Regions from separate parts of the Sedimentibacter sp. MB31-C6 genome, predicted to be linked through region 1. Evidence: riboswitches for the same ligand, from Rfam matches in the RefSeq annotation. Region 1 holds a riboswitch; the other holds the start of a gene.
The links. A riboswitch is a leader RNA that binds a small molecule or an ion and turns the genes downstream of it on or off. The one in region 1 is predicted to bind thiamine pyrophosphate.
Positions count from the first base shown of each region.

Region 2: another riboswitch for thiamine pyrophosphate. It lies ahead of cytX (putative hydroxymethylpyrimidine transporter CytX); the one in region 1 lies ahead of thiT (energy-coupled thiamine transporter ThiT).

Region 1 covers NZ_CP142396.1:1,472,359-1,480,777, reverse strand. The annotation lists gene U8307_RS07065 (calcium/sodium antiporter) at 1-340, opposite strand, end outside; gene thiT (energy-coupled thiamine transporter ThiT) at 681-1,313, opposite strand; TPP riboswitch at 1,354-1,442, opposite strand; gene U8307_RS07055 (hypothetical protein) at 1,527-1,964, opposite strand; gene U8307_RS07050 (spore coat associated protein CotJA) at 2,193-2,414, shown strand; gene U8307_RS07045 (spore coat protein CotJB) at 2,418-2,717, shown strand; gene U8307_RS07040 (manganese catalase family protein) at 2,724-3,296, shown strand; gene U8307_RS07035 (ECF transporter S component) at 3,330-3,863, opposite strand; gene U8307_RS07030 (DUF1893 domain-containing protein) at 3,968-4,405, opposite strand; gene U8307_RS07025 (aldo/keto reductase) at 4,543-5,559, opposite strand; gene U8307_RS07020 (AI-2E family transporter) at 5,811-6,950, shown strand; gene U8307_RS07015 (TIGR01212 family radical SAM protein) at 7,022-7,942, shown strand; gene U8307_RS07010 (S-layer homology domain-containing protein) at 8,062-8,419, shown strand, end outside.
Region 2 covers NZ_CP142396.1:51,825-60,243, forward strand. The annotation lists gene thiW (energy coupling factor transporter S component ThiW) at 84-617, opposite strand; gene cytX (putative hydroxymethylpyrimidine transporter CytX) at 764-1,951, opposite strand; TPP riboswitch at 2,006-2,107, opposite strand; gene U8307_RS00265 (serpin family protein) at 2,261-3,511, opposite strand; gene ligD (DNA ligase D) at 3,589-6,030, opposite strand; gene ku (non-homologous end joining protein Ku) at 6,035-6,808, opposite strand; gene U8307_RS00280 (zinc-dependent alcohol dehydrogenase) at 6,999-8,129, shown strand; gene purB (adenylosuccinate lyase) at 8,230-8,419, opposite strand, start outside.

The DNA.
Region 1 (8,419 bases):
TTATTATATAAGAAATTAATGTTATGGATTTTAGCTTAAAATGTTCATCTTTAATAACTATATTTCCTAAAATTGATGAAATAGCTAAAACAAATCCAGTATTGCAAATTATTGAGCCTATTGCATTACCTACTGACATAGTAGTTTCTCCATGAATTGCCGCAGTAGATGAAACTATCAATTCTGGCAATGTAGTTGCCATACTAACAATTGTAGCTCCTACTAATACCTGTGAAAGCCCTAAATACCTTGATAATTTTACAGATGAATCTACAAAAATGTCACCACCCCTTACTAAAAAAAATATTCCTACTAAGAATAACATTGCTGATAATAACATAAATACCTCCATAATATGTACAACTACTTATTATAGAAATATGTCATTTATATAAAATAATGATTCTTTTAAAAAATAATATTTAGAAAATTTATAGTAAATATAGTATAATATTAATATTATTTATTACCTAAGTAAAAGAAACAATCTAAACTATTTAAACATATAAGTAGGAGGAATTATGATTAAGGTGGTTTCAAAAAGTATATTTTATGAAGATAAAATTGATAGTGCAATAAATCTTTATAAAGAATTATCAGAAAAATCCTTCATTATCGTTCAGGATGACATTTAGGGGACGCAAATTATATGCGTCCCGCAGTATGCATATCCTACATTTTTAATCGTTTATTTTAAACCTATCAAACAACTGTCTTAGCTGAGGTACTAATAAAATTATTACTGTAATTGCTGCTTCTGGCAAAATATAAGTCATATTATAAAATAAAGACCAGGATACTGCATTAAAGCCTTCTGCTGCATACATTCCCCAAAATACAATTCCAGATATAACAACTACAATATATCTTCCTATAACTCCTAAAATATATCCTTTTATTATTCCAAAACTTTGACTTCTAAGCATTCCTCCGATACCTATGGCGCCAAATGCAAGAGGATAATCCATAAATATCTGAATTGGATGAATAACACTTGGATTAATAATTAAATCTAGTAAGCCATATGCCATGCCTGCTAAAATCCCCTGTCTTGCTCCAAATAAGTAGCTTACTAAAAACAAAGCAAGCATTCCAAATGCTGTAATAGATCCTCCTTGTGGCATTCTAAACAATGTTATCTGATTTAATACAAAAGTAAGTCCTATAAGGATTGCTGTTTTAACCATGATAGATACATTGTTCTTTTTACCGCTAATTCTCATTATTAATATTAATAATAAAAATATTACTACTACGGTTGTAATCTGTCCTGGGACAGATTCAAAAAATGATTGTAATACTTCTTCTGACATAAAAAACCTCCCTATTTTCGCGGGAGGGGGCTTACTATTGCTACTTTTACGATCGTCTTCCTTTCGCCGGTACTAACCGGATCAAGTTATGAGGGTAATTCTCAGCTTTAAGCTCCCCTAGCGAATATTCTTATTTAATTCAAAAGAATTATATCATATTATCATGGATAACTCAATGTATTTAATTATTTAATTGTATTTAAATAAGGTGTTTTATAAAAACTTCTTTAATCTGTCTATATTGTCCTGCTCCAACTTTATAAATCTATCTGCAAGGTTTTTTATTTCATTATCTGCATTATTATATGCATTTAAGCTTTTAGAAATACCTGTAACTCCCATTGTATTGCCTTTAATCATCATATCGGCTATATGGGAAGGATTACTATTAATAAATGTATTTATACCAATGCTCATTTTTGCACTTAACTTATTTAATGTTGAAATGTCTTTAGGTTCATTATTTCTTCTAAGCATTTCTGAATAAGCCTCATTGGCTATTTCTTCATAACTTCTAAGTTGATATTTTAACTCATCGTAAATATTGTTGTCTGTAACTTTTGTTAGTATATTGTTTATTGTTTGAACCCCCATTTTTGCACCACGATAAATTTCAGATAAAAATTCTACAGTATTTTGACTATTATCCATTGTTACCTTAATTACCTCCAACTATTTTTTTATATTATTTGTAAAACAAATTAATTTAACCATGAAAAATTAATTTTCTAAAAAAGTTTCTATTACATTACTACTCACCATACTCATATATTTAATATTTAAAGGTACATTTTTGAATATAATCGAATAATATATATAAACATTATATAGTTTTGTAAGTGCTTTTTTTAAAGTGAAATATAACAGAAAGGAATGAATATGATAATGTTTAGAAATGATAGAAATAATGGATATTATGAAAGAGAAAGTTATGATCCTTTAGTTCCTTATATGCCTAGGGACCCAAAGGTTGGATATGGATATGTTCCTTACCAGGTTAACCCAAAATATTATAGTGATTTAGCAGAAGCTCATTATTATGGAACGATATATCCAGAATTGGTAACTCCATATTTACAATATATAAGTAGAGAGGTGTAATAAATGAATTGCAATAATAGAAATCAAGTTTTAAGTGAACAACAAGCTATGCTCCAAAACTTACAGCAATTACAATTTGCAGTTAACGACCTAGCTCTTTTTCTAGACACTCATCCAAATGATCCAGTTGCATTATATAGACACAAACAATACAGCACGCAGTTAAAACAGCTTAAAGATATCTACGAAAATCAATATGGACCTTTATGTCTTTACAGTGTTGAAAGAGGAGACTCCTGGCGTTATATTGATGGGCCATGGCCATGGGATACTAGATATGATATGAATAGAAAGGATTGGTAATTAGTTATGTTTATGTATGAAAAGAAATTACAATACCCTGTAAGGGTAACTAATAGAGATGTCAATATGGCTAAAGCAGTTTTAAACCAATATGGTGGACCCGATGGAGAATTAAGTGCAAGTATGAATTATTTAACTCAAAGGTTTAGTATGCCTTTAAATGCGACTAAAGCACTATTAACTGATATTGGTACTGAAGAACTCGGTCATATGGAAATGGTTGCAACATTATTTAAAAAGTTAATAGAAGGAGCTAGCAAAGACGAATTAATAGCTGCTGGCATGGGTGGATATTATGCTAATCATGAAACTTGCCCATTCTTATTAGATTCAGAAGGTGAACATTGGGAATCTAAGTATACTCAAGCGAAAGGAGATCCAATAGCAGATTTATACAACGACCTTGCAGCAGAACAAAAAGCAAGGGTAACCTATGAAAATCTAATTGCTTTAACAGATGATCCACTTGTAAAAGACACGTTAAGATTTTTGCGGGAAAGAGAAGTAGTTCACTTCCAAAGATTTGGCGAAGGTTTAAGATTAGTTGAAGAATATACTGGTAGCAAGAGATTTTATTAAAAATAATGCCTATGACTCCATAGGCATTATCTTTTAAACATTTGCTGATGTTTTTTTCATGTAAACTTTTATTGCATAAATTATCGGAGGAATAAATATTAACTGTATAATAATTCCTGGTAATCCTATAATTATAGCGCTCTTGACAAACATTAAAGCATTTAATTTTACACCAAATAATTGTACTAACACAGCAACCGTTAATCCAGCTATAACCCTTCCTGATAACATAGCCATTATTAAAGAAGGTATTAGAGGTAATTTTAATTTTCTTGTAGCTAAAGATGATATAAAACCATAGGTACCCAATTCAAATGCCATTATAACAGCCATAGGAAACATAACAGGCATTCCTGTCAATAATCCACTTATTATCGGTGTAATAATTCCTAATAATAATGCTAACTGTGGTGATAATAAAAAACCAGCTATTAAAACAGGTATGTGCATAGGTAAAACAATTGAACCCACCATTCCAAACATATGAAATATCATTGGTAGTATTATACCACTTGCAAGCAATAATCCACTTAATACTAATTCCTTTGTTGTAATTTTACTGTTCATATTTATTTCCTCCTTAACAATAAAAAATAACCCTAAAAGTTTCTTACTCCTTAAAACCTTCATGGTTATTTTTCTTCTAATATTTTATTATTTTAGTTTCATTATTAACGTTCTGACGATTTCTGTATTTTTTCTAAGAATTCAGATATTCCTTTTAACAACTCATCTATGTTATTTACCTCATGTGATATTGTTTCTACCGGACACATCCCAGTTTTGTCTCTATTTTTAATAAAAGGGGTACGTTCATCATACTCATATATTATATTAGTATCTTTCAATATGTTAACAGCATTGTCAGAAATCAATTTTGTTTTTAGCTGTTTTATTTTTGCATGAACACAAAGCATAGATGCTGCTTTTCCAGTTACCCTATCAGCAACGCTTGAACCTTCAAGTTCACTTTTAAGCTCTTCAAGAGCTATATACAAGGGCTTAATCCCTTTTTCGTTGCTTGTAAAAAGAATGCTACCATCCTTAACTATTACCAATGAAAGCCTTTCCTTTTCAAGAAATTTAGCAGCTATTTCAATATCTACCATTAAATATACTCCTCATACGTAAAACTCATCATACAAATATAAATTACAAAATCTTTCATAAGTTTATAACATTATAACTTTCTTGTAAAGTATTTTTTATTATTTTTTGTAATTTAGTAAATATTACTACTAAATTATTATAAATTTTCAAATGTTTTTACAGCATGTTTTAATTTTTCTACTATAGGCAAATTATACGGACATTTTTTTTCACATTTACGGCAACGTACACAAGCATCTGCTTTAACAGGTAATGTTTCATATCTGCTTTTACCGTATTCTTCTAAATTGTATCTTGTAACATATCCTTCAAAAATAAATACATTTGGTATGTCAATTCCTTCTGGACATGGCTTACAATAACCACATCTTCGGCAGAATTCATTACCAAGATCCTCTATTTCTTTTTTAATTTCTTTCTTTTCTTCTTCAGTTAAAGGTGATATTTTTTCTCCTATTGAAGCATTTTTTGATACCTGTTCTACTGAATCCATCCCAGGTATTGCAACAGTTATTAAATCACTATTTATTATATATTTCAAAGAAAGATCAGGTTTACCAAACGCACCTCCTGCTATTGGCTTCATTGCAATTGTTCCCATTCCTTTATTAAGTGCTTTAATAAACAACTCTTCTCCTTGAGATTCAACTGGATTAAATGGGAATTGAATTGTTTCAAATTCATCATTTTCTATTGCTTCTAATAGTATCTCTCTAATATGGCCTGTAATACCGATATGCTTTATTAAACCTTCTTCTTTCGCTTCAATTAAAGCCTTTAGTGCACCATTTTCTGACAATATAGAATCTAATTGCTCTTTTTTGCTTACATTGTGAACTTGATATAAATCTATATAATCTATATTCATTGTTTTTAAACTTTCTTCTATAGATTGCTTCATTGATTCATAGGTATAACTCATAGCTTTAGTTGCTATATAAAAGTTTTCTCTACCCACAACCTTCAAAGCATTTCCAATATATCCTTCACTTATTGTATATCCTCTTGCAGTATCTATAAAATTAATTCCTTTATTTTTACATTCTAAAATGATTTTTGTAGCTTCATCTTGATTAACTCTTTGAATTGGTATTCCTCCAAAACCAATAACAGACACTTTCATTCCTGTATTTCCCAATAATTTCTTTTCCATTTATCAGACTACTTCCTTCCTATCAATATTTATTAATATTATATAATAGATATCATATTGAGTCAATCTTCGTAAAAATAGATATTCTTGACAAAAGAATCACCCCATAATTTAATTATGGGGTATATGTGTTTTGGAAGAAGATTGAAAAAGTATTATCTACTATAGTTATTTCCTTATTCCTTTGATTTATTCATATATTTATTTTTATTTAATAAAATTGAATAAGTAGAAATTCAGTTGGTGATATAATGAGAAGAAGAAATTTAATAATTTTAATCCCTATTTTTATATTATATATATTAATTTTTAGATTCATTTATTTAGAGGATGGTTTATCAACTATACTTTCTGTTTGTATACCTATTTTTTTAGGATTATTTTTAGCAACTATACTAAATCCTATATTAGTTTTTTTACAAAATAATATTGGTATTCAAAGCAGGTGCTTCGCTGTACTGTTAACTTACACAATATTCTTTGGTGTTATTTCATTAGTTATAGTTATTATTACACCTAGCATAGTTGATAGTATATCTCAACTATTAAAAGATATACCTAAATTATTTTATGTTGCTAATAACTTTCTTCTAAACTTAAGTGAAGAATATGCTTTTTTAGAAGGTACTGATACGTTATATAATTTACTTTTAAAATATTTATATGACTTTTCTCAAAGATTTTCATCTGTGTTATCTGCATTTTTAAACTTTGCTATAGACAAGGTTATAAATGTTATTATAGCTGTTGGTAATTTACTTCTTGCAACTATTATTTCAATATATATACTGATAGATAAAGAAAACTTAGAAAAATGGATATCTAATTTATGTTACAGCATTTTTGAAAGAAAAAATGCTAAGGAAATAATAAAATATGGATATAGTTTATATAATAATATTTCTAATTTTATTGTAGCAAAATTAATAGACTCTTCTATAACTGGTGTAATGATATTCATTGGCTCAAAATATATTATTAAGACCCCCTATCCTATAATTGATGGTATAATAATTGGAACAACAAATATAATTCCTTACTTCGGTTCATTTATAGGTGCTATACCAATTGTCCTAATTAATTCTTTATATAATCATCATAAAGGTTTTTTAATATTAATAATGATACTTATAGTACAAGAAATAGATGGACTTATAATTGGCCCTAAAATAATGAGTAATAAACTTTCAATTAAACCAGTTATAGTAATTATATCTTTAATACTAGGTGGTGGTTTATTCGGTCCTATGGGATTATTACTGGCAACTCCCGTTGCTGCACTTATTAAAACTTCTATAGATGCCTATATTAAATATCAATTATCTGCAAAAAAAATAATAAAATCAACAATTGTGGATAAAGCTGTTGACAACTGCCTAAAAAAGCTATAAATTTGTGTATAACTTAAATTATTTATTTTTTTAGCTGTGCATAACTTTAACTTATATTAACGGAGATAACGATGTGGAATGATAAAAGATATCATACTTTAGATTATGAATTAAAAAAAATATTTGGAGAAAAGGCTATAAAACTGTCATTAGATGGAAATTTTACATGCCCAAATAGAGATGGTACTATAGGTAGAGAAGGCTGTATTTTTTGCAGTGAAAAAGGTTCTGGAGATTTTAATTCAGATAGAAATAAATCTATATCAGAGCAAATAGAAGAACAAAAATTAATTATGTCGAGAAAATGGAAAAGTAATACTTATATAGCTTATTTTCAAAGTTACACTAATACATATGATACTGTTGAAAACTTGAGGATAAAATTTAATGAAGCACTTAACAATCCAAGTATTCGAGGTTTAGCTATTGCTACACGACCAGATTGCATAAATGAAGAAATTGCAGACTTCCTAGAAGAATTGAATTCAAAAACATTCTTATGGATAGAATTAGGGCTTCAAACTATTAATGATGATACAGCAAATTTTCTAAGAAGAGGCTATAAATTAAAGCAATTTGATAAGGCAGTGCACCTTTTAAAAAAAAGAAAAATTAAAATTGTAACACATTTAATTATCGGACTACCCAATGAATCTAAAAAACATATACTTTCATCTGTAAAATATATTTCTAAATTAGATATTTGGGGTGTTAAACTTCATATGCTTCATATTTTAAAAAATACGGATTTAGCTAATTATTATATAAAAAATCCCTTTAAAATATTATCACAGGAAGAATATATAAATGTTATCTGTGATGCTTTAGAACTCTTGAATCCACATATTACAATACATAGATTAACAGGTGACGGAAAAAAATCTGATTTAATAGAACCTGTTTGGACTTTAAATAAATTGAAGGTGCTTTCAGATATAGACAAAGAATTAAAAGAAAGAGATAGCTTTCAGGGCAAGTATGCTGCATTGTAATTGTAATGTAATACAGAATTAAGCTTTTTATACTATAATTGTATTAAATGGTACTATATTTTTATAGTACTTTTTATTTAATTATTGACTAATTATTATATTTGAAATTAGGTGAAAATATGAAAAAGTTATTAAGTTTACTTATAATTTTAATATTTGCTTTTTCAGCTATTGTTAATGTATATGCTTATAGCTTTCCTGATATAAACAACGATCCCATATTGATCGAAGCAGTTGATGTTCTATCTAGCTATGGGATAATTCAGGGTTATCCTGACAATAATTTTATGCCAGATAAAATTGTATCGAGAGCAGAAATGGCTAAAATTGTAACTATAGCTTCAGGGTATTCTGAGTATTCTAAAAATATGACTTCAGTTTATGATGATATGAAAGGTCATTGGGCAGAAAGCTATGTAGAATTAGCAGATGTTCTTAATTTAGTAAAAGGAATATCTAAAAACACGTATGGACCTG
Region 2 (8,419 bases), 1.4 Mb from region 1:
TTATCCAAATCAGGTACGGTCGAAACTTACAGTTTCCTCTCAGCCTATTCATAAGCTCCCAATATTTAGTTTATCTAAATATATCACTGTTTATTATTCATGTCAAGTTCGTTTACCAACGACTTTATACTATCAAACATCTTTATTTTCTTTAATGTTTTTATAAGCAACAATCCAAGCATTGCTCCCATGAAAGATGATGGAAGAAATAATGGAATATAAGTAAAAATCGAACTTTTCGGTAATCCATAAAATAATCTCATAAATGGATACGAAATAATAGCACTAATTATTCCAGTACCTATTACCTCTCCTAATACTGCCCAATATAATTTTTGAAATCTTTTGTACAGTAGGCCTGAAAAGTAAGCTCCCACTATAGCTCCGATAACCGCCAATATAGGTCGTCCATTTAGTATCATTCTCAATATTCCAATTATCAGTGCACATACAAAACTCCAAGCTGGTCCCAGAAATACAGCAGCTATTACATTTATAAAATGTTGAAAAGGTGCCATTCCAGGAATCCATACAAAAGTATTTAGTACATAACCCATACATGCCAGCAATGCTGTAAAAATTTTTTTTTTTAAAATAATACTTTTACTTTTTATCATTTTATCTCCTTTTTTGTTATTTTTATTAGATAGGATTATAGAAAAAGGCACGAAAAGAAGATTACACCCTCGGTGGTGTACCCCTTTTTATGCCTTTAACATAAAACATTTCATCTTGTTACTGTAAAATTGTTTTGTTCAGAAAATTATACGTTGAAACTTGGTGACTTTATTTTATTTATTATCACACATAAAATTAATGTAATAACTATTACTGGAACTGTACTTCCAATAATAATATCCATGTTTAACAACATTCTATATATGGCAAATCCTATAAGCCAAATAATAAAGTTTTTCTTATTCACGGACTTTTTCAGATTATCTTTTTTTAGAATATAGTAATCTGCAATCAACACTGCAATCATAGGAGAAAACACTGAGCCTATTAACAATAAGAAGTTTTCAAATTGTTCCACAGGCAATAAAATTGCAGTTACAGTGCCAACAATACACACCAGTATAGACATGTATTTTTCAGATAGTTTATTGTTAATTGTTTTTAAACTTACTCCTGCAGAATAAACATCTAAAAAAGTGGTTGTAACTGTTGAAAACAGTATTATTAGTACTCCAAGAATTCCAAATCCTGCCTTATACATGATAATAGCAATATCACTTTCACCAGTAAAAATCGCTGCTCCTAAACCGATAGTATACATAAATACACTTCCAAAAAAATATGTAATTACACTTACTTTTGTTGCGATTAATGGATGCTTTGCATCCTTGGTATAATCCGAGATCAAAGGTAACCAAGAAAGAGGCATTGCTATAGACAGTTCTATTGCTGCACCTAAACTCAATTGCCCATTAATATGTGTTAATGGACCTCCTTTAAAAACTGTGAAACCTAATAAAATTGTTAAAATAAACAATCCTCCCACGGCAACAACATTAACCTTCTCCAAATTTTTAGGACCAATAATCACCCATGCAAGAATTACTGCTCCAATTATACTGCATAACAACAAATTAGTATGCGTATCAATAGTTGTGTTTAGCATAATACTCATTGCTCTTGCACCTTGTATTATCATTACTGAAGTCCATCCCATAAGCTGTAGAACATTAAGCAGTGCAAAAAAATTTCTTCCTCGATTCCCAAATGATAATCCAACTGATTCCATTGAAGATTTTCCACTTTTAGCACCTATCATTCCAGCAAAAAACAGAAGAACACACCCTATAATGTGGCCAACTAGTATAGCAATAAACCCTTTTGCAAAACCAAGAGATGAAAATAATGTTCCTGTAAAAATTTCCGCAATGGATACTGATGCACCAAACCACAATAAACCATTGCTAAATGTTGATGTTTTGTAACTTTCCATATTTCTATCCTTTCTAATAAAAATGGGATATACCAACAATGTGGTATATCCCATTCACTTTCATAAACAGTTTCCCTACGTTGGCATTATCCAAATCAGGTACGGTCGAAACTTACAGTTTCCTCTCAGCCTTTAAAAGCTCCCGAATTATTTAGTTCTGTTAATTTAATATATCATTGATTCTTTTTTGTGTCAAGTAATATGTATTGTAAAGTAGTATTTTGTCAAATTTAATCTATTTCCAAAGTAATATTTCCAACTAATATGTAGACTCACTTTAGTATTATAAGAAAGAAATAGATATTTTTACTACTTATTTGGATTTTCCATTATACCTATGAATAGTGGTATTCCTGTTGTAACATCTACTATTCCATATAAAAATGGCCTATCAAAGACAACCTTTGAAAGTTCTGCAGGCATTGATGTAGTTTCCATTTCTACTGATGTTACCGCAGATGCTTCAGTTCCTTTTTCATCAACCTTTATAAATGTTTTATGTTTTACTTCACTGATAAATAAATCTTTTGTTAAATCTTCTTTCATCAGAGAAAAATCTGCATTACTATAATCAAAAGGAATTTCCATTCCTAAATTAACCAACTCATTTACCAAACTGTCTTCATAGCTGCTTTCAAATTTTGGTAATGATAGTTCTATATTTTTTATTTTTTTGCTGTTTATCAATTTTATAAAATCTAAAGCTGACAGACTGTTTATCATTTCTTTAGGAGTTTGATCTTCTTTTGGCAATAATCCAACAAAAGCAAACTGTTCATCTAAGTATGGCAATACAACTCCAGTTATGCCATTGCTTTCTACACAATCTATATTCCCTCTTCTATTCATGAAATCTGTTTCAACTTTACCAGTTGGTGCATTAAAAGTCTTCTTGAATGTTTTACTGTTTGCAAATTGTTCTTTCCAGTCTCCTTTAAAATAAATAGCGTTAATTAGATACATCATTGTGTTCTCATCTATTTCTCCAACTATTTTATCAATAGTATCATTCGTTGCTTCTTTAACCCAATTATTAATCTCATCAGATGCATTCCTATCACTAAAATCTAAACTTTTTACATATGCAGAATAATAATCCGCATTGGTTTGCAAAAATTTTTTATTTGCTTTAAAACCTTCTCTATACCAAATTGAATTATCAATTGAAAGCTCAGCAATTCTATTATCTGACATTAATGAAACCATCCAGTCACTTAATCCTAAATTTAATTCTTCAATTGTAATGTCTTCTACTTTTAAAGCATCTAGCATTTGCTCTTTAGTATCACCATTAGCTCCATTTAATGTCATAGCTAATGCAAAATAAATAGATGGTGCAGAAATCATTATATTACCTTCATTGTTGGAGCTTTCTTTAAAGAAGTTCCAAGTAAAATTCAAAATAGCTTGGTTTAATTTTTCTTCCATTTGCTCTGGTATCCTATCTTCATTGTTGGATACAATTCCCTTCATTAAATCATTAGAAACATTTAAGCATCCTGTTAAAATCATTGTTGATATGAGCAATAAACATATTAGTAATCTAATTTTACTTTTCATGCAAAAAACCTCCCTTTAATATTTTAGACGATTTCCATACAGCAATGTTCCTAACTATTAAATATATAGATAAGTTGTTACTTAAGCATCTGATTATTTTTGAAAAAATCCTCCCAAGGATCTGGACCACTAATCCTTAAAAGCGCATCATTCATATTGATACCGTCAGGGGCAACTTTATTAAGCTCATCCCATCTAATGGGCATTGTTACTTTGGCTCCTTTTCTAGCTCTTAGAGAATAGGGAGCAATACTAGTAGCTCCTCTGGCATTCCGAATCCAGTCGATGAATATTTTGTTTGTACGCTTAGATTTTCTAACATTACTTGTATATCGCTCTGGCCACTTATGCTCCATTACTTCTGCAACTTGCTTTGCAAAGTCATGAAATTTTTTCCAAGTGACCGACGGTTTTAATGGTACAACTATATGATACCCTTTGCCACCACTAGTCTTAAGGTATGAATTAAGTGAAAGTTCATCAAGAATACTCTTTATATCCTCTACGCCTTTACGTACCCTGCTTAAATCCATTCCTTCATCTGGATCCAAGTCAAATACCATCATATCTGGTCTTTCAAGCTGATCAACACGGCTTCCCCAAGTATGAAACTCCAGTGTACCCATTTGTGCTTCAGATATAAGACCTAATATATTCTCAATATAAAAGTAATCTTCTGCCTCTTTATTACTGTTAATAAGAGGTATTGTAATTATACCTTTGCTGCCTAAACCTGGATGTTTTTTATAAAAGCAATTCTGTGACACGCCTTTAGGACAACGAACAATACTTAATACCCTATGACCCACATAGGGAAGCATTCGTTCTGAAACCTTTGAATAATAACGAATTACATCTTCTTTCGTAATCTCAAGGTCATTAAATATTATCTTATTAGGACTTGATATTTTCACCCCTTCAATAACAAGGTCCTTTGAATTAATTTTAACAGGTTTTTTAACTTCTTGTATAGTTGATTGAAGCTCTATCTTACCCACAGCTTTTTCTCTTTTTATTTCTTTAGGATTCTTATCAATACGTAAACCTTTAAAGCTTGCTTGCCTTAATAAATTTTCCTTAGTCCATTCGGCAAACTTAATTTCAGCAACTATTTTAGGCTCAAGCCATGTAATGTTTTCGTTGGATTTAGATTTAGGAATAAGTACAAAAGGAGATTCAGTTTTTTTTAAGTTCTCAAATTTATCTTCAAGTATTTTCATGTCAGATTCGCTAATACCAGTTCCTGCACGTCCTGCATATACTAATTTATCTCCCTCATACACACCAAGGAGAAGTGAACTTACCCCCTTAGTTCTTTTATCAGAAAGCGAATAACCTCCGATAACAAATTCCTGCCTTTTGTCGCATTTAAGCTTTATCCAATCGCCATTCCTTGTTCCACTATAAATTGAATTAGCTTTTTTTCCTACTATACCTTCCATGCTTGCTTCACAGGCTGCAGTAAAACTTTCATTTCCGTATCCATTGACATAACGGCTGTAGTATAAATTTTTTGGAGCATCTCTCATCAAATATTCTAACTTTTCTTTTCTAGCAATTAAAGGATGGTTTCGTAAATCCACTCCATTTAACGCAAGAAGATCAAATATAATATATGTAAGATTTTTTACTTTTTTACTTTTAAAATAGTTCTGTAATGCCTGAAAATCCGTTTTACCGTCTTCATCAGTGATAACTATTTCCCCATCTAGAACCATAGCCCTTCCTTTGGCCAAGTCAATGAGAGCTGAAGCAATATCATAAAAATGCTTTGTATAATCATTTCCGTTTCTAGTTATTAACCTTGCACTGTTCTCTTCCACAAATGACACAATTCTGTAGCCATCATATTTCAATTCATAGAGCCAGTCCTCTTCCTTGGGAACCGACTTAACTAATTTAGCTAACTGAACCTCAACATTGTTAAAGGGATTTTTAGTAATTTTTTCATCTTCGTCTTTTTCAATTTCAATCATAGTTCGTCCGGTCCTTATACTAGTAATAAATTGGGATATTCCGTCATCATTTTTTACATGCTCATCTTTTTCCTTTAATAGAAGCCAATTATTCTTAGTTTCACCAGCTTTAATTTTTAATCGAATTAAAGCCCATCTACCCTTTAACCGTCTTCCTTTTAGGCCAAACTTTAGCATTCCATCACTGATACCTTCTTCCACATTACAATGAGGTTCCCAAAAACCCTCATCCCAGAGCATAACTACCCCTCCACCATATTGCCCTTTTGGTATAGTACCTTCAAAATTTCTGTATTCTAAAGGGTGGTCCTCTACTTGAACAGCCAACCTTTTATCATAACTATTATAAGAGGGGCCTTTGGGTACCGCCCAGCTTAAAAGAACACCTTTCCATTCCAGTCGAAAATCAAAGTGATCTCTACTAGCTAAATGATGCTGAACAACAAATCTTAAAAATTCCTCCGAATCTTTTATCTTACCTACAGGCTCTAAAGTCCTTCCAAAATTTCTTTTTTGGTTATATTCGTCTAATTGTACATTCATAAGATTACGCCGATTCCTTGTCTTTCTTAGCTTTTTCTACGCTAGCTTTTAGTGCCTCCATAAGGTCAATGACTTTACCAGGACTTTCGCTTTCAACAGCCACAACCTCTTTTCCAGAAACTTTTGTCTCTATTAGTTGACGAAGTCTTGTCTGGTATTCATCTTTATACAAAGAAGGATCAAATGGCGTATCCATGGAGTTAATTAGCGTTTTTGCCATATTCAACTCCTGCTCTGATACTTCAGGCTTAGTATATTGTTTTTGAAGATCCTTAACTTCATCAGCAAAGAACATAGTAGAAATAAGTATACCTTCTTCTCGAGGAATTATTGCCATAAGCGTGTCCTTCGTTCCCATAACTGTCTTACCTATAGCTATTTTTTGTTCTGCCATAAGTGCAGACCTTAACAACTCAAAGGCCTTTTCTCCTCCTGTCTCAGGAGCTGCCTGATAGGTCTTTTCATAGTAAACAGGAGAAATCTGATTTAATTGAGCAAAGTGAAGAATTTGAATTGATTTTTCTTTTTCAGTCTTTATTTTTTCAATTTCTTCATTTGTAATTACAACATACTTGTCCTTATCATACTCATATCCTTTTACTATATCATTAGAATTAATTTCCTTGCCGCAGTGGCCACATGTTTTCTTGTATCTAATACGACTATTGTCTTCTTTATGCAACTGATTGAAGCGAATGTCATTGTCCTGTGTTGCAGTGTACATGGCAATAGGGATTGCAACCATACCAAATGTTATAACCGATTTACGTGATATCATATTGAAACACCTCCAAGGATATTGTTTCCAAATTAGGTCTATGTATTCCTACCCATTTTTAAATATTTGTAATATAGTTTTTAAAATATATTATATATATATCAAAATACCTTAATTCGAAGCCATAAATTTTTGTATATTAAATCTTCATAAGGCAAAGATAAATAAAAAAGTTATTTATGAGGTTAATATGAAAGCATTAGTATATGAAGGAATACAAGAAGTAAATGTTAAGAATGTAGATGACCCAAAAATTGAAAATCATGATGATATAATTGTTAAAGTAACATCAACGGCTATATGTGGTTCTGATTTACATCTTGTTCATGGATTAATTCCCAACATGCCAAAGGGATTTGTGTTAGGACATGAAACAATGGGAATTGTAGAAGAAGCAGGAAAAGATGTTCACAAAGTAAAAAAAGGAGATAGAGTTATTGTTCCATTTCCAGTAGCTTGTGGACATTGTTGGTATTGTCAACATGATTTGTATAGTCAATGTGATAATTCAAATGATTATGGGGAAATTGGAGGTATATTTGGCTACAGTAATACTCTTGGAGGATATGCTGGTGGTCAAGCAGAATACTTAAGAGTCCCCTACGCTAATGTAGGGCCTACAAAAATACCTAATCAACTAAGTGATGAACAGGCATTATTTTTAACCGATATCCTTCCAACATCTTATTGGGGTGTCGATATTGGTGGTGTTAAATCTGGTGATACTGTTGTTATTTTAGGTTGTGGTCCAGTAGGTCTTTTAACTATAAAATGGGCAGCATTCAGAGATGCGAAGCGTATAATCGCCGTTGACAGAGTTGGATATCGATTAAAACATGCCGAAGATAATTACAATGTTGAAGTTATTAATTTTGAAGACTATGATAATACTGGAGAATATATAAAAGAAATAACTAATGGAGGTGCTGATGTTGTAATTGATTGTGTAGGATTAGATGGAAAGATGTCAACTTTTGAAAAAATTGAAACAGCTTTAAAGTTACAAGGCGGTTCAAAGTCTGCTATAGAAATAGCAACTCAAGCTGTTCGAAAAGGAGGTACCGTCGTACTTGTAGGAGTGTATGGCCTACGATACAATAATTTTCCATTAGGTGACTTCTTCTCTAGAAATATAACTTTAAAAATGGGCCAATGCCCTGCCCAAGCTTATATAGATACAATTTTAAAATATATAGAAGAAGAAAAATTTGATGCTACTGATATAATAACACATAAATTATCTTTAGACAAAGGTAAGCATGCTTATGAAATATTTGATAAAAAGAAGGATGAATGTATAAAAGTAATTCTTAAACCATGATTTATAGTCCACCTTCTATATACCCAAATAAAATAAAACTATCAAAAAAGAGATTCTGCATAAAAAGCAAGTCTCTCTTTTATAGAACCTATAAATAATTCTATACTCTTAACTCTACATCAACACCTAGCATATCCTTATTTTCTTCAAGAATTGGTTTAATTGTTTCATTATAAAATTCTACAACCTGTTGAGGTGCTCTTCCTACATAGTTACTAGGATTAATTGTTTCTTCAATTTCTTCTATTGACATGTTGATTATTTTGCTCTTAGACATTCTATCGATTAAA